DNA from 3 places in the Scopulibacillus cellulosilyticus genome. Region 3 is predicted to be linked to each of the others. Evidence: riboswitches for the same ligand, from Rfam matches in the RefSeq annotation. Region 3 holds a riboswitch; each other region holds the start of a gene.
The links. A riboswitch is a leader RNA that binds a small molecule or an ion and turns the genes downstream of it on or off. The one in region 3 is predicted to bind S-adenosylmethionine.
Positions count from the first base shown of each region.

Region 1 (8,243 bases), on a different contig from region 3:
GTCACCCAGTTTTGCCCGGTTAGAAATAACACCTTTGTAATAATTAACGCCGCCAAGCTGAATGCCTAAAAGGGAAGCAACAGCCGCCTCTCCCCAACCGCTGTTAGGACTTGGATGTTTCCTGGCATCACGCTTTAATATGGCGAAACTTTTCCAGCGGGTTAACGGCGGAACAGCTTTATTTACGATTATTATCAGTATCGCAGTTATCCGGCTTGGCAGCCAATTCACAAGGTCGTCCAGTTTTGCGGCCGCAAAACCAAATTCAAGGTATTTCTCACTTTTATAACCCAGCATGGAATCGCAAGTATTAATAAGCCGGTAAATAAGGGCAAACGGCGCCCCGCCGATAAAGGCCCAGAAGATTGGCGCCGTTACACCGTCAGAAACATTCTCAGCAACCGTTTCTACAGTCCCTCTGACAATCTCCTCTTCCGGCAGATGATCTGTATCACGGCCGACGATCCAAGACAAATATTTTCTTGCTTGCGGCAGATCACCTTTTTGCAGCGGCTCATAAACCTGCTCCGCCGCTTCTTTCAGCCCCTTTGCTGCAATCGTCGTCCAAATGAGTATAGCTTCGATAGCCACACCCAGCCACTTATTAACCCAGCAGGCGAGTATGACAATGAATAAGCTCAGCCCAAACACAATAACAAGCAACAAGATCACCGTTAACAGCCCTTTTACCTTTCTATGACGCCCTATATTCCAATGCCTGTCAAAAAAAGCAATGCCTTTTCCAAAAAAGCGTACGGGATGCGGCAGCCACTTTGGGTCACCAAGAATCCAATCTATCAAATAAGCTATTGTGATAGCAATTAGATGATTAATCATGACTTATCCGACATTGATAGTTTTGAATGGCCTTAACCGTACATTGGTAAACTCCTGAAGCAATCGCCTTCCCAAGCAGCGTAATCGTGCCGGCATATGGCAAATAACAGCCTTGTTGACTTGCGGCAACCAGCACACTGTCTGTTGAAGTGCCTGATGCCCTAGTATTCGTCACCGGATCTTTAATATTTAAATGATCCAGGGCGCGGACTTTTGCTTCTGTAGCCGTAACAATCGCTTGTGTATATGCTTGGTCATCAAGCCTGGCGTTCACAAATACCCACGTGTTAATTGTTCCGCTCATTGGCTGGACTTGATGCGCCTTACTATGGGCGGCATCGACTGCATTGCTTAAGCCTGCTGTTACGGCGATGAGTACAGAGAAATCTTGTTCATTAATATCCATATAAGCAGCGTCTTCCAGCCGGGCGGCTGTCATCATTGCCAGTGTATCAGCCGGATCAAGACCTTGCTTTACTAAATAATCCCGCAATTCCTTCTTGGGATTATCACAACAGTAGTTTTTATTAACATGACGATTGACAAATGTCCGGTAAAAGCCCGTTCCTCCGCCAATGACTGCCGAAGATAAAGTCCGAAGCTGAATAGGTGAATCCAATAAAATCCGTTCGCTTGTTACTTGAAGAAGGCTTGAGCTTATCATTCCGTTCTCTCACTTTCTATCAGGACTTGTTCAAAAGCTGTGTTGATTTACTTCTTATTTTTAAATACATCCGGATAAACCATTTGAGCCATTTCCTCTAAGCCGTCAACCAACCTTGGGCCCGGGCGATTAACAAGGTCACTGTTCACATCATAGACTTGCTTATTTTTAACAGCGGCAACATTACCCCAGCCTGGACGCTTCAATAAGTTCTTTACGGCATTTTTTTGATAATAACCGTATGTCGTTAAGATAACATCGGGATTATCTTTCACAATTGACTCTTCCGATATCTTCACCCAGCCTTTTTGATTAGCAGCAACATTTTTCGCATGAATGATATTCAGCATTTCATTCATAAAGGTTCCCTGACCGGCGGTATAAATATCCGGGGACCCCGAAACCTCAATATAGACCCGTTTTTCTTTATCTTTAGGCACTTGCTTCGCTTTTTCTTGAATAGCAGCCACTTTCGATTTCATATCGTTTATGATTTGATCCGCTTTTTTATTTGTCCCTGTCGCTTGTCCAATCATTTGAATAGATTGATAGACTTGATTGAAGCTTTCTGCATCATTCACAACAAGAACCGGAATACCTGCCTCACGAAGCTGCTTTAAGCCGTCCCGGCTGTTATGAGCAGATGATGCATGAGCTAAGACAAGATCAGGTTTTAACGAGATTATCTTTTCCACATTCATGTTTTCCCCGCCGATTTTTGTCTTTTTAAGAGCGGCTTTAGGATAATTATCAAAATCTGAGACACCAACTATTTGCTTGTTCAAACCTAAATCAAAGGCAATTTCTGTATTGCTTGGAATAAGCGAGACGATTCTTTTAGGCTTATGTTTAATCGTTACCTTATCCCCGAGACCATCTTTAATTGTTACCGGAAAGGCCGTTTGTTCGGTTTTGGATTGACTGTTTTTGTTAGCTTTTTGGTCATTATTGCTTGTTCCGCACCCTGCTAATAAGCCAAAAATGACCATAAGCGTTAAGAATAACGCCAGTAATCTTTTTTTCACTGAAAGTTCCCCCTCGTCTGTTTAATGGCATTAAAAAAACATCCCCTGCCTATTGGAGATGCGCCGCGTGTGTTAAAAACATAAGAAATCCTCATTATTTTAAATAATGTGCACTGTTTTTAAACAACACCTCCCTATCCGCGTAGGCCATTGGTGTTCTGAATCAGGCAGGTCTCCTGGCTCATGGTCATTGCAGTCTAAACCTTCCCATATGAACACTTAACTTCGTTAAGCGTTTCGATCATACAGTGGCATTCTTAGACCGCTTTCCATTTACAGTGGCGGGACCGCGTTGGACTTTCACCAACTTCCCTTTTAAGCTGCAAGCAAAGCTTTCAGCACCTGAATCATAACCTATGTACTTTTTGGCTTAATATCTATTATACTAAGGTTTCCTAAAATTTTATATATTTCTCCTAACTTTTTTAGAACTGTAAGAAATAAGTATGAGAGATATTAATCCGCTGACAACAAAAGCCAGGATGACTCCTAAACTGCTGTCCCTGAATATCCCTATAGCAAACGGTCCGTTAAAAAACGGTGAATTTGTAAATAACAGCCCGAAGACAACCCCTATCAACCAACTAAATACACCTCGATAGTTTACTTGATTATAATCCTTATCCGTCAGCAGCCTTAATTCATAGCCCTCTCGCTTTCTTATACAAATATAATCAATAAGGAATGTTGCGGCCCATGATGCAAGCCCAACCCCAAGGAGCCCGAGAAACGTTTGAAAATTTCCCAAGAAATTTTCAGAAATAAACAAAACATATATTGTGAAGAATATCATAATTAACGCGTGTATGGTGACAGCCGATGCGTGATTAACTTTAATATTCAGCGTTTCTAAATTGACCCTTGCAGATTTCAAAGCAATGATGCATTGCGGGATTAAGCCGCCAAGCGCTGTTATAAAATAGGGAATGATCATCCATTTAGGCAATCCATGACTAATCGCATCGATTGGATTTGATGATGTGGATAATCCAGATACTGAAGTCGTCATCAGAACACCGGCACCTATTATAACGAATAAAGGAATGAACGCCCCTAAAGTGATACTTGCAAATATTGATTTCGAAGAATTATTTGGATTTTGATAACAGCTATAGTCGCTTGCCGCGATAGTCCAGCTAATGCCCGTACCTGCCATGATAATGGATACAGCCGGCAGAAAACTGCCCAGCCATTCTCCGCTCTTCATACTCAATAATTCGCCCCAATTCGTTTTTGGTATTAAAAGTAATAAGACGACTAGCGTCAATATCCCAAATACATATGTAAACCATGTTTGAATCTTTACAAGCGTTTCTTGACCAAAAATACTTGATACAATAATTAAAGCTGAAAAAATAATTAAGCTGATGACTGTTAACGTTTTAGTAGAACTAAAACCAAAAGCGCCAAATAGAGATAATAAAGTTAATGTACCTGTTACAACACCGACTGACAGCCACCCTGCAAGGTTTATCCATCCAATTAAAGTAGGGATATAGTTTCCTTTTATTCCGAAGGCTGCCCTCGACAATACAAAGGTCGATGCCCCAGCCCCCTTTCCAGGTATACCTAAATACCCTACCAATGCAAAAGATAGAGAACCGACAGCCGCGGCTAAAAGGCATTGTAAAAAACTCAGTTTGAAACTAACGAGAATAGCGCCATAAACCAATCCTAAAATGCCAATATTTGAAGCAAACCATATGAAAAAAAGCTCTTTTTGTTTTCCGGTTCTTTTTTCCAGCGGCAGTATAACCGGCTTATTATTGTCCATTTTAAAAATTCCCCCATTTTTGGATTCCGCAGCCTTAGAATTTTCAAACCATTCAAAATGGAAATTTTCCAATTGACATTATAACCTAAACGCTTTATTGTAAGATAGTATTAAAAATGAATTTAAAGTGATTGTTCAAAAAGGAGGAACGAGCGTTACATCTCGAACTACTACGAGTTGCGACGAGAAGCGGCAATACTTCTGTGAGTAATCTTCGGCGCAGGAGCACTATACCGCTTCGACAGCTATTTTTCCCGGACTGTTTGAACATCTTCTAAATAAATCTTCTTATCAAGAGAGACAGAGGGACTGGCCCGATGAAGTCTCGGCAGCGGACTCCACAGAGAGTGCTGTGCCAAATCCAGCAAGCTTTAGGCTTGGAAGATAAGAAGGGCGTTTCTTATATATTTTATAAGACCTCTTCTTATTGGAAAGATGAGGTCTTTTATTTGGCCTCTCATACTTGCATACAAGACAACTATGATTAGAGAGGTGATTTTAATGGAAAAAAGTAAAGGGAACCCTTTGGCGCTGTTGCCCTTTGTTATATTTTTAGTTTTATTCCTTGGGACTGGTATTATATCCGGTGATTTTAATAAAATGCCTGTGATTGTAGCTATTCTTATCGCGGCAGGCGTTGCTCTGGCTATGAATCAAAAAGAGTCTTTGAATAATAAGGTTGAAACTTTTTGTAAAGGCGCAGGGCATCCTAATATCATTTTGATGGTGATTATTTTCTTGTTAGCCGGCGCTTTTTCAGAAGTAGCCAAAGGCATGGGCGCCGTTGAATCAACAGTCAATTTGACGCTGTCGATTTTACCGCCAAACCTTCTTATCGTCGGCTTATTTGTCATAGGCTGTTTCATCTCTTTGTCTATGGGAACCTCTATGGGAACAATCGTTGCCTTGGCACCGATTGGCGTCGGTATCAGCCACCAAACTGATATCTCAATGGCCTTATCCATGGCGGCTGTTATTGGCGGCGCTATGTTTGGCGATAATTTGTCGATTATTTCCGATACAACAATTGCGGCTGTTCGTACACAAAATACAAAGATGCGCGATAAATTTAAAACCAATTTCTTTATCGTTCTGCCGGCAGCTATTGTCACCATTATTATTCTGGCTTTCGTGTCAACAGGCGGCCATGCGGAAGTCACACAGCATCATTTCAACATACTGGAGACCCTTCCTTATCTGGCAGTATTAATCGCCGCATTGTCCGGCGTCAATGTAATGATTGTGTTAGCCGGTGGCATCATTTTTGCCGGTGCGATTGGATTATTTAATGGCAGCTATCATTTGTTAGGTCTTTTACAAAAAATTGGCGATGGCGTCGCAAGCATGCAAACGATGGCGATGCTGGCGATCCTCATTGGCGGGACTGTCGAGATCATCCGTTATAACGGCGGCATAGACTATCTATTATATATTGTGACACGTAAAATCAAGTCGAAAAAAGGCGCTGAGTTCAGTATTGCCGGATTGGTCAGCTTGACTGATCTTTGTACAGCCAATAACACTATCGCCATTATTATTACAGGTCCCTTGGCCAAAAATATTTCAGATCAATATCAAATTGACCCGAGAAAATCGGCAAGCTTATTGGATTTATTCTCGTGCTGCTGGCAAGGTATTATTCCTTATGGCGCACAACTCTTAGCAGCAGCAGGATTAGCATCTATTTCTCCTGTAAGCATCATGGTTTATAATTTTTATCCCATTCTGATCGGTATTTGCGGTATTATTGCCATAATGATTGGTTTTCCAAGACTGTCACCGAGAAAGAAACAGGCAAAATTAGAGGCGAAAGAGACCAAAAATAAAGCGTAGATTACAGCGGCACTAATCCAATTGGATTGTGCCGCTTTTCTTAGTTTTAATAAAATAAAGCTTTTGTTTAACCGTTTTCCCATTGTCATCGGATAAAAATAACAGTTTATTATTGACACGAAATAGTGTATGATGGTATAAAATATTAAATCCGACTAAAATTATACGAATTGGGGTGATTTGAATTGGCAACTGTTCATCATAGTGTTCAAAAGCATCAAGAACAGCAAACAGAGAAAAAACAAACAAATAGCCTCGGCTCTCCGCAAACGATTTTAATTATTGCCGCTGCACTTATAACTATTATTCTGAGCTATTTTTCTATTTCAATTGGAGGCATTAAGCAAGGCGTTCTGCTGTGGGTTGGTTTGTTGTTAGGTTATACATTATTTCACGCAAGATTTGGTTTTACCTCAGCATTTCGCAGAATGCTGTCAGTAGGGAATGGCGAAGGGATCAGGGCTCATATGCTGATGCTCACTATTTCCAGTACTTTATTTGCCATTATCCTTTCCACAGGCATCAGCTTCTTTGGCGGACATCCTGAAGGTGATGTCTCCCCTGTCGGCACGAGCTTGATATTCGGATCATTTATTTTTGGCATTGGCATGCAATTGGGCGGAGGCTGCGCTTCCGGTACCCTTTATGCTGTTGGCGGCGGCCGTTCGGAAATGTTCCTTACTTTGATCGCCTTTATCGTTGGCTCAGTTTTTGGCGCCTGGCATTTTGACTTCTGGGTCAATCAAATGCCGTCGTTTAAGCCAATCTCTCTTGCAACCAGCACCGGTCTTGGCTATTTTGGAGCATGGATCGTTCAAATTGTTATATTTGGATTGATCACATGTCTCACACTGTGGATTGATAAGAAACGACGTCCGCCAAGAGTAAAACCATTACCAACCGCAACAGGCTGGAAACGCTTCTTCCGCGGATCATGGCCGTTATGGTTTGCAGCCATTGTATTAGCTGTTCTTAATGCAGTTGTCCTAATGGTTAGAAACTCTCCATGGGGAATAACCTCGGGATTCGCATTATGGGGCTCAAAAATTGCGGGCGCTATGGGAATTGACGTATCACACTGGGGTTACTGGTCAGGCGACCGCGCCGCCAGTCTCCACCAATCAGTATTTACCGATTCTACAAGCGTTTTGGACTTTGGTATTCTAATCGGCGCTTTCCTTGCCTCAACGCTCGGCGGATTATTCCTGCTAAAGAAAATCCCGTTCCGCAGAGCACTTGCCGCTATTATCGGCGGTCTGTTAATGGGTTACGGTGCAAGGCTTGCGTTCGGCTGTAACATCGGCGCCTACTTCAGCGGTATTTCATCCTTCAGCCTCCATGGCTGGGTTTGGATGATCATGGCATTGATCGGTTCTTATGCCGCACTTTACCTGCGTCCGCTGTTTGGAATGTCTAATCCAAATTCTAAGGATCATTTTTGCTAAATAATGTTGTTATTATAGACCGGCTTAATTGCCGGCCTTTTTTTATTGTGAGGAACGGATATACAAAAAGGACACATCGCTTTGGTGTGTCCTTTTGGCATTGGCCCCGCCTACGCCAAATGCCCTAACAACCACAGTTGTTGTTCATCCTATAATCATTATAATTGAAAACGCTTACAGTTTCAAGTTAAAAGATCAAATTTATCATTTAAAAGTTAAATTATAAAGCTTCAAATGGATGGGTTTTAGCAGATTTAAACTTATCTGCTACTTCCCCCTATCCCCTATCGGCAAAACTGTTGAATATTTAATTTCTCTTAAGGCCAGACTTGTTTGGATTCTTGTGATCCCAAGCCTGTTAAGTTTTCTGATGAAACTCTCTAATCCTTTTCGATCTTTGTTTGCTACCTTTAAAAGGTAGTCATATTCCCCGGTTAAACAATGGCACTCTAATACTTCCGGCATCGCCATTAATTCCTTCTCCAAAACTTCCAATTTCTCAGCTTTATGAATATTCGTACTCATAAAGATAAAACACAATAAATCGAACCCAAGTTTCTCCTGGTTTAAAATGGCGACTCGCCGATCGATAAAGCCGTCATTTTCCAACCTCTTAACCCTTGCATGTGTGGCGGGCGGAGATAAATTCAAACGACGCGCAAGCT
Region 1 covers NZ_JBHTCO010000003.1:96,846-105,088, forward strand. Annotated here, with positions in the region: gene cbiB (adenosylcobinamide-phosphate synthase CbiB) at 1-837, opposite strand, end outside; gene ACFQRG_RS02895 (adenosylcobinamide amidohydrolase) at 830-1,501, opposite strand; gene ACFQRG_RS02900 (ABC transporter substrate-binding protein) at 1,549-2,526, opposite strand; cobalamin riboswitch at 2,676-2,887, opposite strand; gene ACFQRG_RS02905 (purine-cytosine permease family protein) at 2,930-4,300, opposite strand; SAM riboswitch class I at 4,586-4,691, shown strand; gene ACFQRG_RS02910 (Na+/H+ antiporter NhaC family protein) at 4,802-6,133, shown strand; gene ACFQRG_RS02915 (YeeE/YedE family protein) at 6,319-7,578, shown strand; gene ACFQRG_RS02920 (Lrp/AsnC family transcriptional regulator) at 7,846-8,243, opposite strand, start outside.
Region 1: it holds a riboswitch for S-adenosylmethionine, as region 3 does, so the genes downstream of both, ACFQRG_RS02910 (Na+/H+ antiporter NhaC family protein) here and ACFQRG_RS15350 (methionine ABC transporter ATP-binding protein) in region 3, are expected to answer to the same signal.

Region 2 (8,243 bases), on a different contig from region 3:
TCAGTGATCAAGTTGCCATTCTTATTGGAGCGGTTTCCGGTTTGCTCATGATGTTCGCAACAAATTGGCTTGAAGCGAGACGTATCGATGACCCTGTGGGGGCTTTTCCTGTTCATGCTGTTTCAGGCATATGGGGGACGATTGCAGTAGGTTTATTTGCGAAAGATGGCGGACTTTTTACCGGCGGGGGCTGGCACTTATTGATCATCCAAATTTTAGGGCTTGCCATACTGAGCCTATGGGGATTTGCGTTAACGTGGTTAGGGCTTAAAGTCATTCAATTATGGATCCCTGTTCGCGCAACTGAAGAGGAAGAGGAAGTAGGATTGGATATTAGTTATCATGGTATGATAGCAGCTTATAGGGAACACGATTTTATTAATCATGAAGACCGCTACATCAAATATCAGGAAGATGATATAGAGTCCAATTAAATGACGGGAGCATAAGAGCCGGATAAAGATGGAAGTCTTTATCCGGCTCCTTTTTAATTTTTGAAATAATTTGTTATTTACAGCCCATAAATTAAGTAGTATATTCGTAATTATAACAATTTGCTAACATAATTTTTACTATTTCGACAAGAACAGACTCTAGGGGTGAAAAAAATGTCAACACAATATCAAAAGCAACAACAAGCTGCAGTTGTCGATCGGATGAACCGCCTTCCGATGTCCAAGTATTTTCTTAAATTTGTAGCCAAGCTTTCTATCGGAGGCTTTTTTGAGTTTTATGAGTTATTTTTAGTCGGCTCCATCGGTGCGGCACTTATAGATGAAAAATTATTAACGACAGGGAGCATGGCTTACTTTGTTGGCGCCGGTTTTTTAGGTATGTTTTTTGGGACTTTAATTTTTGGATATGTCAGTGATAAAGTCGGCAGGCGCAACGGTTATATTTACTCGCTTCTTATATACTCTATTTTTACTATTTGTATGGCCTTCGCACCATCTGCTGTATGGCTCGACATATTTCGGTTATGTGCCGGATTTGGTGTTGGCGCACAATTAGTGATCATTGACACTTATATTACTGAGATGACGCCTTCATCGAAACGCGGTTTTTATATCGCGTATAGTCAATTTATTACATTTTGGGCTGTTCCTATTGTTACCCTGCTGGCCTATCTGCTTGTTCCAACACATTTCTTAATGGATGGATGGCGCTGGGTTGTATTGATCGGTGGACTTGGTGCTGTTTTTGTTTGGTGGATTCGACTTGGTCTCCCGGAATCGCCGCGCTGGCAAGAGCAGCATGGTCAAATAGACAAAGCTGATCAAACGATGAAACATTTGGAGAAAATGATTGAACAAGAAGTCGGTTTACTGCCGCCTGTCCAACACAAAGAAGTTAAGGCGGAAGAGAAGGGGAAGTTCTCAGAAATATGGAAACCGCCGTACAGATCGCGGACAATTATGCTGTTAGTTTTCAATCTATTTCAAACTATCGGATTTTACGGGTTTGCTTCCTGGGTACCGACTTTATTAGTAAGTGAGGGTATTACGCTCGTCCATTCACTCTTCTATACATTTATCATGGCTTTGGCAAATCCATTTGGCCCAATTTTAGGTATGTTAACATCAGACCGGCTTGAAAGAAAGTGGATGATCGTTGTTATTTCAATCGCAATCGCTGTGGCTGGTACTATTTTTTCTTTGACTAGAATACCTTCTTTGATTATTCTAATGGGAATTATTATTACGCTTCTTAATAACTGGTTCAGCACTTTATTCCATTCTTACCAGGCGGAGTTATATCCAACACGCATTCGTGCCACCGGTGTCGGATTTACGTATGGTTGGAGCCGATTAAGTTCTGTATTCTCGGGATTCATCATCGCTGGATTGCTTCATGAATTTGGTGTTGTCGGTGTCTTTGGGTTTATCTCGGTTGCTATGTTGATTGTGGCCATTTCAATCGGAGGTTTTGGGCCTAAGACAAATAAGAAGGAGTTAGAGGAGATTTAGTAACTAAAATAAAAAAATATATAGTAAAATGCAGATTTACAATGTTAAGATTCCCTAGTTTAAAATCTCAATTTATCTTTATGTTTCATAGATAAATTGGGATTCTTTTTATACGTTAGGAAAAAATTTGCAGCAGTAGATGCCAATTTTACGCAGAGGCAAGTAAACGCAACAGACATCTGTAAAAGATTTACCATTAAAGAATTAGATTAAGTGCTAGAAGGACCATAATTTGTAAAAGTGCAGAATTCTCTTGACGTTTAATTCGTAAATTGATAAAGTTATTAAAAAATATTTCTTATCCAGAGAGGCGGAGGGACTGGCCCTATGAAACCTCAGCAACAGATCTATTAAGATACTGTGCTAATTCCAGTGGGTGATAAACCCTGATAGATAAGAGCGTACGTTTTTATTTGTCGGTAACGCACTCTTCTTTAGAGTGTGTTTTTGTTTTTTCTGGATGATGAAGAAGGAGAGTATGATGGGTAACGAAGGAAAGCAGGAATTTCAAAGGAAAATGAAAGTAAGACATCTTGTTATGCTGTCTCTTGGCGGGGTTATTGGAACCGGATTATTTCTTAGTTCAGGTTATACCATCCAACAGGCCGGCCCATTTGGCACCATTCTCGCGTATCTGATTGGAGCAGTAGTCGTTTATCTGGTCATGTTATGTTTAGGGGAATTATCTGTACATATGCCTGAGACGGGTGCCTTTCACAGCTATGCTGCGAAATACATTGGGCCAGGAACAGGTTATACAGTTGCTTGGTTGTATTGGCTGACTTGGACTGTTTCATTAGGTTCTGAGTTTACAGCTGCAGGTTTGCTTATGCAACGATGGTTTCCATCTATTAATGTATGGATATGGAGTGCACTATTTGCCATTTTGATCTTTTTATTAAATGCGCTGACGGTTAAGTTTTTCGCTGAATCGGAGTTCTGGTTTGCTTCTGTAAAGGTCATAGCAATTGTCGTATTTATTATTTTAGGCGTAGCAGCAATGGTAGGCATTATTCCAATGAAGAATTCACAGGCAGCTCCATTCTTTTCTAACTTTATCAGTGCCGGATTATTTCCTAATGGTACTTTTGCTATTATCATGACAATGCTTGCAGTCAATTTTGCCTTTTCTGGAACTGAATTAATTGGCATTGCAGCTGGAGAAACGAAAAATCCGGCCAAGACTATCCCAAAGGCTATTCGCACAACATTGTGGAGATTGGTCATCTTTTTTGTAGGAACGATCGTTATTTTATCTGCATTATTGCCAATGTCGGATGCGGGAGTATTAAAAAGCCCTTTTGTAGCAGTTTTCGAACGAATTGGAGTGCCATACGCAGCTGATATTATGAATTTTGTTATTTTGACAGCCATTTTGTCTGCGGCAAACTCTGGTTTATATGCTTCTTCCCGAATGCTTTGGTCACTAGCAAATAAAAAGACTATATCGCCGGTTTTCGCAAAGTTAACCAAACGGGGTGTACCGCTGGTCGCTATTATTTTTAGTATGATAGGCGGCGGTTTAGCTTTGCTCTCAAGTATTTTTGCACCAGGAACTGTGTATATCGTGCTTGTATCTATTTCGGGTTTAGCTGTGGTTATTGTTTGGATGAGTATCAGTGTTTCGCAATTTCTATTTCGCAGACAATATATTAAAGAGGGAAATTCAGTACAGGATTTGGCCTACCGTACACCGCTATATCCTATTGTACCAATCGCTTCTTTTGTACTTTGTCTTGCTTCATGTATTGGCATTGCATTTGACCCTACACAACGAATCGCCCTTTATTGCGGTATTCCGTTTATTTTTATTTGCTATGGAAGTTATTATTTCACGCAAAGATTGAAGAAGAGAGGAGTAAAATATGTTAACAAAACTCAATCCCATTGATGCTATTTTACGAGATTATTCAGTTATGATTCTGGATGGCGCTTTAGCTACAGAACTTGAACGGTATGGCTGCAATTTGAATGACCCTCTTTGGTCTGCGCGAGTACTGCTGGAAAGTCCAGAAGTGATTTACCAGGTTCATGCTGACTATTTTCGTGCGGGGGCTGATTGTGCAATCACCGCAAGCTATCAAGCTACTATTAATGGATTTTCTAAACGTGGAATACAAGAAAAAGAGGCTTTAGAGTTAATTAAAAAGACTGTACTGCTTGCCAGCAAAGCAAGAGATGATTTTTGGCAGCAAGATATGCAGGCATTTAGACCGAAGCCATTGGTTGCGGCATCGGTAGGGCCTTATGGGGCATATCTTGCAGATGGTTCAGAATATGCAGGAAACTATAATGTTACAGATGAAACATTAGCGGAATTTCATCGTACAAGAATGGCAGCTTTGATCGAAGCAGGTGCTGATTTAATAGCGTTTGAAACAATTCCTTCTCTGCAAGAAGCAAAGATATTAGCCTCATTATTAAAAGACTTTCCGGAATCATATGCCTGGTTATCTTTCTCTTTGAAAAATAACAAGACAATCAGTGACGGTACCTTGTTGGAAGAGTGTGCAAAAATGTTTAATGATCATGATCAAATTGCCGCAATTGGCATCAATTGCGCCCCAGCATCGTTTGTCACAGAAGCCATCAATGTGTTAAGTACAAATACGAAGAAGCCAATTATCGTTTATCCGAATTCCGGTGAAAACTATGATCCGGAAACTAAAACATGGCATGGCCAAGAATCATGTCAGTCTTTCGATGTTTAAGCCAAGGAATGGTACGATGCAGGAGCACGATTAATCGGAGGATGCTGCAGAACAGAACCCCATCATATTAAGGAGATTGCAAATAAATTGCGTTAACCTCTAGAGTATATAGTAATATCCAAGTCCATACAAAAGTCTATTAATAAGTAGGTGGAAAATATTTTGTCGGCTTAGATAGAGCAACAAAACCGATTTCCTAAAATAAGGGAATCGGTTTTAAGTATGATTGATATTCTTTTTCATAAATGATTTCTTTCTAATTTACATGTTTTATTTGTGTTTGTTTTTAGTCCAGAGTAAAATTGTAAATTTTTAGCTAAGCGATTATATATACATGTCAATTCTCTTATCCCATTTATAGACATAGTTTTTTTGATTAATTATATTCAATTAAATAGTCTGAACTAAGATGCTTGCAATGATAACTGATGCGGTGGTGACGGTTGTGAAGCCGCCGACAAGCATTGGTGTAAGGATTTCATTAAAAATGGTTTTCTGTTCTGCTTCGTTATCAGCGACACTGCGGCTGATTTCCTCACAGAGCAGATAGTCACCGGGGAATCCGAATAAAGCTGTTAAGGCTACTGCAATCCCTTTATTCATGTTCCACTTCATTAATTTTGCCCCAACAAAGCCGCCTGCGATAATCCCGACAATACCTATTGCCATAATGGCGAGAACGACCGGTAAATAGCCAACAAACATATGGATCGTTACATCATTCATAGAGCTCATCGTAATCACGATAATCCCGACCATAGCGATGCCGAATGAGTTCGCACGTTCCAGCATCTTATCATTATAAAAGCCGATATATGCACCGATTAGACCAATGACTAATGCCCATAAGCTATAATTAATGCCGGTTAAATTGCCTAAGAAAATAGCTAATGCTCCGCCAATAAATAGCTGCAATAAAAGGATGACATGCGTTTGATATTTTTTCGGAATCCAAGTCTTTCTTTTTGAATCAGTGAGTATGCTTTCAGGGTCTGCAGCAGCAGCAACCTCTGTGTAAGCTGCCTGATTAAGTGTTTTCTTGACATGCTTAGCATGACGGCGCAGAAAGAATGAGGCAAGCGGCATACCGATTAAACTTTGTATTGCAAGAATAAGAGCTGGAATGGTAACTAAGCCAGTCTGGCCGATAGCCTTCAGTTTTTGGGCGGTTAATATAAATGCAATGGTGCCGCCGGTTAAAGGTCCTGTCCCGGCTACTGCTGACGAATAACCAAACATAGGCGTAATAATGGCAAGAATAAGTACAGCAGCAACCGCGACCCCGCATAAAGCGATAATGACCGCTCTAATTTGTGATTTTATAATTTTAAACGGGACGAGTGTTCCCATATGAACGATCAGCGGTGCAATCATTAACGTTCCAAATGTGCCTATAGTTGATGAATCAATAATCTTTTTTGGGAAGATGCCTGTCCAAAGCGTGATCAAGTATCCTATAAGAACGACAAGTAACATAGGAATTCTCGCTCTTGTCATAATAGAAATAAGTTCGCCAACAGCCAATAAAAATAAAATAAGCATGGCTGCAAAAATTGGTTCATTCATTATAAAGACCCCTTTTATGAAATAGTTTAATGAATTTTTAGAATAATAAAGCGGCAAGTTATGAAAATAGTCTTTTTGGTTTTCGGACAGGTCCTTAACTGTATGACTGCTTTCTTATACCAATGTTTAAATTATTCTTTATGTTTTAAGGATTTTATCATAAGATAAAGGCCTTGAATAGTCATTTTTTGAAATTTCACTCAAGGCAATTAATACTAAATTTTTTAGTAAGCGCAACCATTATCGCCCCTGCTGGAAACATTGTAAATTTAAAAGTCGACAAAAACAGATAATTTTTTTATGAAATAAAAAGTGCTCCTCTTAATTTTTCAATTTCAATTTGAGTTTGGTAAAATTCAGAAGAATGATAAACGGATAAAACAATGGAAATTTTTATGGAGGTCCCAAATGTATAGAGAATCGAAACCTTTTAATTTAAGTCCTTATGATCACCCGGATATTTACCCCGGTCCGCGCCCGGTCTCATCGTTTATTTTTTATAAAGGAAAAGCCCATAAAATTGAAGAAGAACATGGAAAAGCCGTTGAAGATTGTACGATTCATATTTCACAGCGCGATGACCTGCTCGGTACACTTGCTTTTTCGAGTACGGTAAAAATGACGGTGAAGGAATTTTTGAAAAAGGAACAGGCTGCGCCGATTACTGAACGGATTCCGCTGCTTGGCTATGGGTCAAACGTTTGTCTTGCGCAATTAGCTTATAAATTCGGGTTAACTCCGGATATGAGCGATCTGACGATTTGCTACCGGGCAACGATAAAAGATTCGGATATTGTCTATGGGTCTTTTTTGGCACCATACGGCGCGCTGCCGGCTATCATCGCCCCGGTTACCGGTGCTGAAACGGAGATTTGGCTGACGCTTGTCGATCAAGAACAGTTTGATCATATGAACAGCACTGAAGGCGGGTATGGACTGCGCGAACATCGCGGCGGGAAATGTGTGCTTCAAAATAGTGAGCGCTTTGAAAAGGTTTATGGCTATTATAACCCGCGTGCCTTAAAGGTCGACGGCAATATGCTAAGATTCAAAGACATTCAAGGAACCTCACCGCTTCCTGAGGCATGGGAGGCGGACACGCTAGACTGGCTGAAAGAAGCTGTTGGGTTTGAAGGTTCAAGAGAACATTTCATTCACAAGCTTCGCTGGGATTATTCCTTCCATCGTGAGGTTAATAAAAAGTTAAAATCGCATGAGATGTCGTTTGATCATCCGGATTTAGCCGAAACAGACCGATTTGAGACAATCGGGGAAATGAAAAGGGATTTTAATCTTTGACTGAAAAGAAAGAGAGCAAAGGAAGTAAACACGTTAAAAATGAAAAGAACATTTTCTCCGGAAGAAATTAGTTTGGAACCAGTATACCGATTCAAGATGAGGGTCGCCATTGAAAACCCCTCCTGAGATGTAAAAGATTCAGGAGGGATTTTCATAATACTCGATTGAGTGATAGCTCTGCTTAGGGTACTGCCCAGTGCCCATCAAGGTTACACTTAAGCCTATACAGCTGATTAAGAATTTGAAAACTTCCGCTGAATTTCTTTTAAAAACATATCGGCAGCAGCGGAAAAAACTTGATGCTTTTTCCAAACAATATTTAAGCCGGATTCAAGTCTTGGCTCCAGCGGTCTAAAACAAAGGTTACTATCACTGGACGTATCCACTATTTTATCAAGGGTTATTGCATAACCAATACCCTCTTCAACCATAAGGGCAGCATTATATGCAAGATTGTATGTCGTCACAACGTTTAATTTATTAAAATCTTCACCAAACCAATCCGCAAATTCATTTTTTGAAAAAGTCTGTTTCATAGCCTGTCGTGAACAAATTAGCGGAACATTTAATAAATCCTCGGCTTGAATGGTATTTTTAAAAGCAAGAGGACTGTCTTTCCTCATAACAACGCCCCAAACATCTTTGGCTGGGATATTGATATAATTGTATTTTGATAAATCAGCTGGTTGAATTAAAATAC
Region 2 covers NZ_JBHTCO010000043.1:67,184-75,426, reverse strand. Annotated here, with positions in the region: gene ACFQRG_RS20045 (ammonium transporter) at 1-434, shown strand, start outside; gene ACFQRG_RS20040 (MFS transporter) at 609-1,967, shown strand; SAM riboswitch class I at 2,263-2,367, shown strand; gene mmuP (S-methylmethionine permease) at 2,449-3,858, shown strand; partial or broken gene mmuM (homocysteine S-methyltransferase) at 3,833-4,774, shown strand; gene ACFQRG_RS20025 (hypothetical protein) at 5,069-6,244, opposite strand; gene ACFQRG_RS20020 (hypothetical protein) at 6,653-7,543, shown strand; gene ACFQRG_RS20015 (LysR family transcriptional regulator) at 7,777-8,243, opposite strand, start outside.
Region 2: it holds a riboswitch for S-adenosylmethionine, as region 3 does, so the genes downstream of both, mmuP (S-methylmethionine permease) here and ACFQRG_RS15350 (methionine ABC transporter ATP-binding protein) in region 3, are expected to answer to the same signal.

Region 3 (8,243 bases):
TACTGCATCTGTGAAATAATATTTTTTGATCAAATCGCCGTGTTCTTTAAGAGCTGTTTCAAGATCAGTGAATATGACACCTTTGTCCTGCAGCTCTTTTGATAAAGCGCGATAAGCAGGCGTTCCATTATGTTGAATAAGTACGTTTCCTGATTGTTCACCTTGTCCGACCAATTGTTTAATATTTACAGGTAAGTCTTCTAACGAAGATATAGATCTTGCTGATGGTTTATGTTCAAATTCAGTAAAATTCCAGCCAATAATTCTCGTTTTTTCAGGTTTTGGCATTGGAAGCCCTTCAGCCAATTGAAGTCCTTTTAAACGAAACTCAGTAAACCAATCCGGTTCATGACGATCTTGGGAAAACTTTTTGATATATTCCGAGTCGTATTGAACCCCTGTTATTTCCGTTGACATATTATTCCTCCTACCTCATCAAGATCACACTTGAATGCTCTAATGTTGAATGCCTGATGGCTTAAACTTCTTGTTCTTCTGCTTCGTCCTCAATGCCAAGCTCTGCTTTCAGACCGTCATAACCTTCATCCTCAAGGCGTTGTGCAAGTTCAGGTCCGCCTGATTTTACAATACGGCCTTGCATCATAACATGGACTTTGTCCGGTGTAATATATTGCAATAAGCGTTGGTAGTGAGTAATAATTAAGCATCCAAATTCAGGGGAACGCATTTCATTGACGCCTTTTGCAACAACTTTAAGCGCATCAATATCAAGCCCTGAATCGATCTCGTCAAGGATAGCGATCTTTGGTTCAAGCATCATTAATTGAAGAATTTCGTTGCGTTTTTTCTCGCCGCCGCTGAACCCTTCATTTAAATAACGCTGTGCGAATTCCTGGTCAATATCAAGCAAATCCATTTTTTTATCAAGTTGTTTGATAAATTTCATGAGCGGAATTTCATTTCCTTCACCGCGGCGTGCATTAATCGCTGTTCTTAAGAAATCGGCATTCGTAACACCGCTGATTTCACTTGGATATTGCATCGCTAAGTAAAGGCCGGCGCGAGCCCTTTCGTCAACTTCCATTTCTAAAACATCTTTACCGTCAAGCATTACGGAACCTTCTGTAATCTCATATTTAGGATGCCCCATTAATGCTGAAGCAAGCGTAGATTTACCGGTGCCGTTAGGGCCCATAATCGCGTGAATTTCCCCGCCGTTAATTTCTAAATTAAACCCTTTAACTATTTCTTTATCTTCTATAGAAACATGAAGATTGTCGATTTTAAGGTTTGGTACAGACATGGTCATACCTCCAGTTATTTATCATAAATTGTCTTTTTCTACATTAATAAGTAGAGTTTTATTCTCAATCTATTCTCATTACAATCTTATATCAAATCCAATTACATTTCAAATAATGTTTATGTAGAAAATTTCCCCTTATAAGGGGAAAAACCAGTCATAAGGACTGGTTTTCCTAATAATTTTTATGACTGACTTAATTTATGGTCTTGCTCAGCGGCAATAATATTACATTTACGGTAATCTTTTTCTCGTGATTTTTCAACTTCAAGTCTTTTTTCTAAGCTTCTCTCATATTCAGCGTATCCAATACCATGAGATTGGTGCATCGCTTTTTCCATTTCACTGGTGTGTAAAAGCCTGATTTGACTTTGGGTGTTAATAATAAACCATCCCTTTCAAAATGTTTTACAAAGGTTAGGTTAACATAAATAAGATTAACTACCAAAGTGGAATTTGCTACATTTCAGACAATAGTTGATATTGTCACCTTATCTATGGCTTTCACCAACTGGAAGGGCAGAATAGCTGGATATTCCTCTGTATTTCAATGTTGTCTAGTGCTTCATTTGTTTCAGTTCATCCAAAGTATCCTGAACTAAAGTCACAGACTGGCTGATTGCAGCCCCGCCGCCAAAAGCTGCTGTTACGCCAATCGTTTCAAGAATTTCTTTTTCAGTACACCCTTGATCCATACAGCCTTTCGTATGATAAACAATGCAGTACTCATCTTGTGAGTAGATACTTATGCCAAGGGCAATTAATTGTTTTTGCTTTTGGTCAAGTTCTCCTTCTTTAAAACAGGCTGCGGTAAATTCATTATATTTATCAGCAATATGGGGCATCTTCTGCTCAAATTCATGAAGCCCCGTCTTATAATCCATAAGAATTTGTTCAGTGACATTCGCAGAAACGTGTTCTTTTTCCACATTAATACCTCTCTTCTATGGAAGTTCAGTTTTAGTATGTCAAGAACACAATTGATTCATTCGATACTTTAATGTTATTTAACAGGAACTACCGCGCCTTTATACTTCTTATTAATAAAATCTTGAATTTCTTTTGAATGTAAAACTTTTACCAGCTTTTTAACAGCAGGATTATTTTGATCTTTAGCTCTGACAACGACCGCATTAGCGTATGGAGATTTATCATTTTCCATAGCGATGGCATCTTTTTTCGGATTGAGGCCAGCATCTAATGCGTAGTTTGTATTAATGAGCAAAGCGTCCCCTTCACCGTTTTTATAAATTTTCGGAAGCATAGCTGCATCATATTTTGCTTCTATTTTTAAATGTTTTGGGTTAGAAGTGATGTCATCAATTCTTGAGTTAATATTGCCGCCATTTTTCAATTTGATGAGCCCCGCTTTTTGAAGCAGCAACAGCATCCTCGGTTCATCAGAAACGGAATTACTCATAATAATTGTAGCGCCTTTTGGCAGCTGTTTTAAGCTTTTATATTTTTTTGAGTAAATACCAATCGGTTCAACATGAATGTTTCCTACATCCTTAAAGTCATAATGGTTTTTCTTTTCTTGTACTTTTAAATATGGAACGGTTTGGAAATAGTTGGCGTCAATATCTCCAGATGCTAATGCTTTATTTGGCGTTACATAATCTTGGAACTTAACAATCTTAAGATTAACACCTTGTTTTGCCAATATTGGCTTTGCTTTCTCAAGAATTTCGGCATGAGGGACAGGTGTAGCACCTACTGTCAACGTTGTAGTTTTACCGCCTTTTCCATCTTTACTAGCGCCGCATGCAGCTAAAAGAAATACTAAACTTAGGCTAATGACTAGTGCGAATATCTTCTTCATTTTTTCTTCCCCTATCTTTTATCTAATTTTTTTGTAATAAAATCCCCTATAAATTGTAAAATAAAGACAATAATAAGAATAAAAATTGTTGAGAGTATAGTGACATCATTATTTCCGCGCTCGTAACCTTCGTTATAAGCGAGCGTCCCTAAGCCGCCTGCACCTATGACTCCAGCCATTGCTGTAAAACCAACAAGAGCAATTGCTGTGACTGTTATTCCTGAAGATAATGCAGGCAATGATTCGGGTAATAACACTTTCCAGATAATTTGCCATTTGCTTGCTCCCATAGCTTGTGCGGCTTCAATGACACCTTTATCGATTTCCCGGAGTCCTATCTCAACTAAACGTGCGTAAAATGGCGCAGAACCAACAATAAGAGCTGGAAGTGCTGCCGTTGAACCTAACATGGTGCCGACTAATAATGTCGTTATCGGGATCAACAATATAATAAGGATAATAAACGGAATGGAACGGAAAATATTGACTATTGTTGAAACACACTTATATATGATTTTATTTTCAAACATATTGCCTTTTGCTGTTACAAATAATAACAATCCTAAAATAATTCCTAAAATGACTGTAGCTACAACTGAAATGACAGTCATATAGAGCGTTTGTAATATGGCTTGCCAAATCTCGTTCCAATCAGCGTTAGGAAATAAGCTGTGCAGCATCTTGTATCACCTCAACTCCAACTCCTTGGTTTTCAATAAAATCTATTGCTCTTTTTACTTCGTGCGTTGCGCCATCAATAAGAAGGGTTAAAGTTCCAAACGCCCCGTTTTGTGTTTGTGAAATATTACCTTCTAAAATATTTATTTCAACAAGCTGCTGCTGAAATAGCTCGTTAACAACCGGCCGATTGGCTGAATCCCCTTTAAAGGATAATTTAACAATGGTACCCGATGGATGAGCTTGTTTTACAAAATCAACAGCTTCCTCTGCTTCATCATTTTGTGTCACTTGTTTAACAAATTCTTTTGTGATCGCCATTTTGGGTTGTTGGAAGACATCTAAAACATTACCTTCCTCGACAATCTGCCCTTTATCAAGAACCGCTACTTTGTGACAAATCTTTTTAACCACGTGCATTTCATGAGTAATCATAACAATCGTTAATCCCAGCTTTTTATTAATATCAACGAGTAAATCCAGTATCGCATTTGTCGTTTTCGGGTCCAGTGCAGACGTTGCTTCATCACAAAGCAATACTTTAGGATTATTGGCCAAGGCTCTTGCAATGCCGACACGCTGTTTCTGTCCGCCGCTTAATTGTGACGGATAGGCGTTTTCACGCCCTTCTAAGCCGACAATCTTAATTAACTCTTGTACTCTCTTTTTTCTTTCGGCTTTTTTGACACCAGCTACTTCAAGCGGAAATGAGATGTTGCCTTTTACAGTTCTCGACCATAGCAGATTAAAATGTTGAAAGATCATACCGATGTCTTTTCTTGCCTCACGCAATTTATTTTTTGATAAGCTGGACATTTCTTTGCCGTCAACAATGAGACTGCCTGCAGTAGGTGTTTCCAGCATATTGATTAATCGGATTAGAGTGCTTTTACCAGCGCCGCTATAGCCAATAATGCCAAAAATCTCGCCTTGTTTTATGTCTAAATCAATGCCGCTAAGCGCTTCGACGGCACCTTTTTTTGAATGATAAGATTTCTTAATGTTATTGAGTTTAATCATGTTGTCACCCCTTACCCTACTAAAATAAAAAATCTCTCTACCTGGACAGATAGAGAGATAAGTATTCGTACGCTTCTCCCTCTTATCTGTCAAGCCGCTGCTTGCAGGAATTGGCACCTTACCCGTCATTCAATTAGCTATAGCTAATTGAGAGCCGGGTGGTTGCCGGGCTTCATCGGGCCAGTCCCTCCACCTCTCTTGATAAGAGATTTTTAAAGTTTTTAAGATATTAGTATATTAGCACTAGGGTAAAGCTCTGTCAATACCCTCCTAAAGGCACAGGATCATTATTCTTTATACTTTTATTATTTTTGAAAAGCGCAACGAAATCTTCAATAATAGCACTTGCAGTCGGCAATGCTCCCGCCCCCGGACCGCTTAAAACTAAATCTTCGGCCAAATCAGTTTTAACCCTTACAGCGTTATTAACACCCTCAATGGCGTAAAGGGGATGATCCGGCTTGATTCTTAACGGTTCAACGCTGGCTTCGATTTGTCCATTAGATGATCGTGATAAGGCAGCAATTAATTTGACTTTTTCTTTGCTCTCTTCAGCGGCAAGAATATCTTCCTGTGTCACTTGATCGATTCCCTTTCGGACAACATCATTCCAATCAGGCTGCTCATTGTAAATAAGGTCGCTGATGATCATTGTTTTATAGAAAGCGTCCCAGCCTAAAACATCATTAGAAGGATCAGCTTCCGCATAACCCAGCCGCTGGGCCTCCGCAAGCGATTGTTCGAATGACTGAATCTTCTCCCGCATCGTCGTTAAAATAAAATTAGACGTCCCATTCAAAATGGCTTCCACTCTTTGTATACGGTTTACCTTAAGATAGTCTTTAATCATATGCAGAATTGGGATACTTCCCGCAACTGACGCTTCGAAAGCAAGTTGTGTTTGATGATCATCGGCTATTTTCTTTAATTCCTTACCCTTTTTAGCCAATAGCTCCTTGTTCGCTGTAATGACAGGCAGCTTACTTTCCAGAGATTTCCTTAGATAATTATAGGCAGGCTCACAACCGCCAATTGCCTCTATAACGACATCAACAGGGTGTTTTAATACCTCGTTAAAATCTGTTGTCACTTCAACGCCGCCATTTATTTTTCTATTTTTACAGGAATCTTTAATTAAAATGACAGGTATCCTGACAGCTTCACCAATAGCTTTATACAGTTCCTCTTGATGACTAATAACTGTTTCGTAAACACCTTGACCAACCGTTCCTAATCCAAGTAAAGCAACATTAATTGTCATTTCACCACTCCTAAGTATATTTAGTTTTTCAAGTATTAAAAAAACCCCTCCGATAAGAGGGGTTTATCACCGCTCTTATCTTTTAGGAGTATTTAAACTCCTGCAGGAATTAGCACCTTTCCAAGCAATTGCTTGGAGGTTGCCGGGCTTCATCGGGCCTTTCCCTCCGCCTCTCTGGATAAGAGAAAACTTTATTCAAATTTAAAATTATCAGTTAAATAGGACTTGGCTGGTGCCAAGCTTTAAGCACAGTCAACTGCATAGCCGCACTTTACTTTCAACCTTTAGTTGATTTAAACATTCAGAAAGTATAATAAATATTAACAATATAGTATCACCCAGTTAACTTAGTGTCAACTGGACTTATGTAATTGGTAAAGCTATACTTTCCATAGAAAGAATTTTTAAGATTTAACTATGGAAAGGGGCTTAAAAAATTGAAAGCACCAAATTTTGAATTAACCGATTTACAGACACAAGAAAAAGTTAAACTTTCCGATTTCGAAGGCAAACCTGTTATGATTACATTTTGGGTATCATGGTGTCCTGATTGTCAGAAAGATCTGCCTAAAAAAGTCGAATTTTATCAATCATTGAATAAAGATGAATTAGCTTTCTTAACCGTTAATGTTACGGGAAGGGAAGGTACGGAAAAAGACGGTCCCCAATTTGCCCGTGAACATGAACTCCCTTTTCCGATACTTCTTGATGAGGGAACAAAGACTTATGATGCCTATAATTGTTCCAGTGTACCTACAACCGTTATCATGGATCAGCAGCATCAAATCATACATACCTTTGGTGACAAATCATCATTTTACGACATTATAGAAGCATTAAGTTCAGTAATGAAGTGAACGCGAAGCATCTCCTGTCAACAAAAAAAGTGATTCTAAGACAAGTAAGTGGCGCTCTAATCCATCAATTCTTAAGCGCCCTTCTTTTTCCAAAACCATTAATCTCTCAGAACCGTTAATAAGGGCAACTATTTGATTTTCCTCGCCTGAAACATAGACATCAATATTATCAGGGTGCTCATCCAATAATTCGCATTCCCCATTGCAAAACGATATCCAAACCGTCTCTTTTTTATCGTCCAATTGCAAAATAAAACTTCTATTTTTATATAATGGCTGTAATACAGGCTTTTGCAAAAGTGTTTGGACGAAGTTTTCGGATGTTTCTTTTAACATCATCTTTCACCTCTTAACCAAGATCGGAGCATGAACGCTCTCTTTTAATGTTCATTTTTATGGTCCTGTTTCGGGCCATGCTTTTCTTGATATTTGTGCTCTCCTTTAGGATCGTGATGCGAGCCTTTACTTGGTTTTTCCTGAGGATGGTGAGATATACGGCCGCAAGGATTAGCCTTAGACTGATAAGGCCATTGTTTTTTTGGTTTTGCTATAGGTCGATGAGAATCATTTTCTTTATTAGGCTTAGCCTCTGACCTGTACGAATTTCTTGCAACCTTTTCCTTTGGCTTACTCTTCACGGCAGATGACGATCGATGAACGGGCCGGGAACCCTCAGATTGTTTTTTTGGCTGATGATAAGTCTTTGTTGAAGACTCAGGATTCGTTTTTTTATTTCCGCTGTCATTATTCGATATACCTTGCTTTCCGCCAGGATGATCTACTGGTTTATCTTTAGATGTATGAGGATTTTTAGAGTCATTTATATGATGGTTTACATCATCAGAAGACGAATCAGACGCTGTCTTACCTGTCGATTGATGACTTTTATCGGTAACAGGCTCGGTTTGAACTGAATTATTTATATTATTGCTGTTTGAATCCGTTTTCGGTTGTTCATACTGTTTCATTTCTTTTACCGATAATTGCTTCGCTTTATCAATTGTTAAATCCTTTTTATATTTTGATGCATCCAAGTATACAAGATATTTCCCGGTAGATAATCCTCTTTTCTTTGCCTTATCATGCATTTTAACTGTCGTTGGAAGCACTTCACAATGACCTAAGCTTTTTTGAAAAGCTTTCTGATTAGAAAATCCTTCAACAGCTTGATCCATTTGTTTGCTGAAACCTGCCCGTTTATGTTTACTAATATGATTAGTAAGCGCTGTTGTGATTAACACTTCCGGGTGATCTTTAAAATAGCCGCTGTCCGCAAGCTTCCCGGCAACTTTTAACGCAAACGTTTCAAGAGGCATTTTGATATATTGATTTGGATCTTCT
Region 3 covers NZ_JBHTCO010000020.1:34,458-42,700, forward strand. Annotated here, with positions in the region: gene sufD (Fe-S cluster assembly protein SufD) at 1-417, opposite strand, end outside; gene sufC (Fe-S cluster assembly ATPase SufC) at 479-1,264, opposite strand; gene ACFQRG_RS15330 (YuzK family famiily protein) at 1,450-1,593, opposite strand; gene ACFQRG_RS15335 (carboxymuconolactone decarboxylase family protein) at 1,822-2,148, opposite strand; gene ACFQRG_RS15340 (MetQ/NlpA family ABC transporter substrate-binding protein) at 2,268-3,086, opposite strand; gene ACFQRG_RS15345 (methionine ABC transporter permease) at 3,098-3,766, opposite strand; gene ACFQRG_RS15350 (methionine ABC transporter ATP-binding protein) at 3,744-4,784, opposite strand; SAM riboswitch class I at 4,864-4,992, opposite strand; gene ACFQRG_RS15355 (homoserine dehydrogenase) at 5,044-6,045, opposite strand; SAM riboswitch class I at 6,118-6,230, opposite strand; gene ACFQRG_RS15360 (TlpA disulfide reductase family protein) at 6,483-6,902, shown strand; gene ACFQRG_RS15365 (SCP2 sterol-binding domain-containing protein) at 6,888-7,241, opposite strand; gene ACFQRG_RS15370 (anti-sigma factor domain-containing protein) at 7,283-8,243, opposite strand, start outside.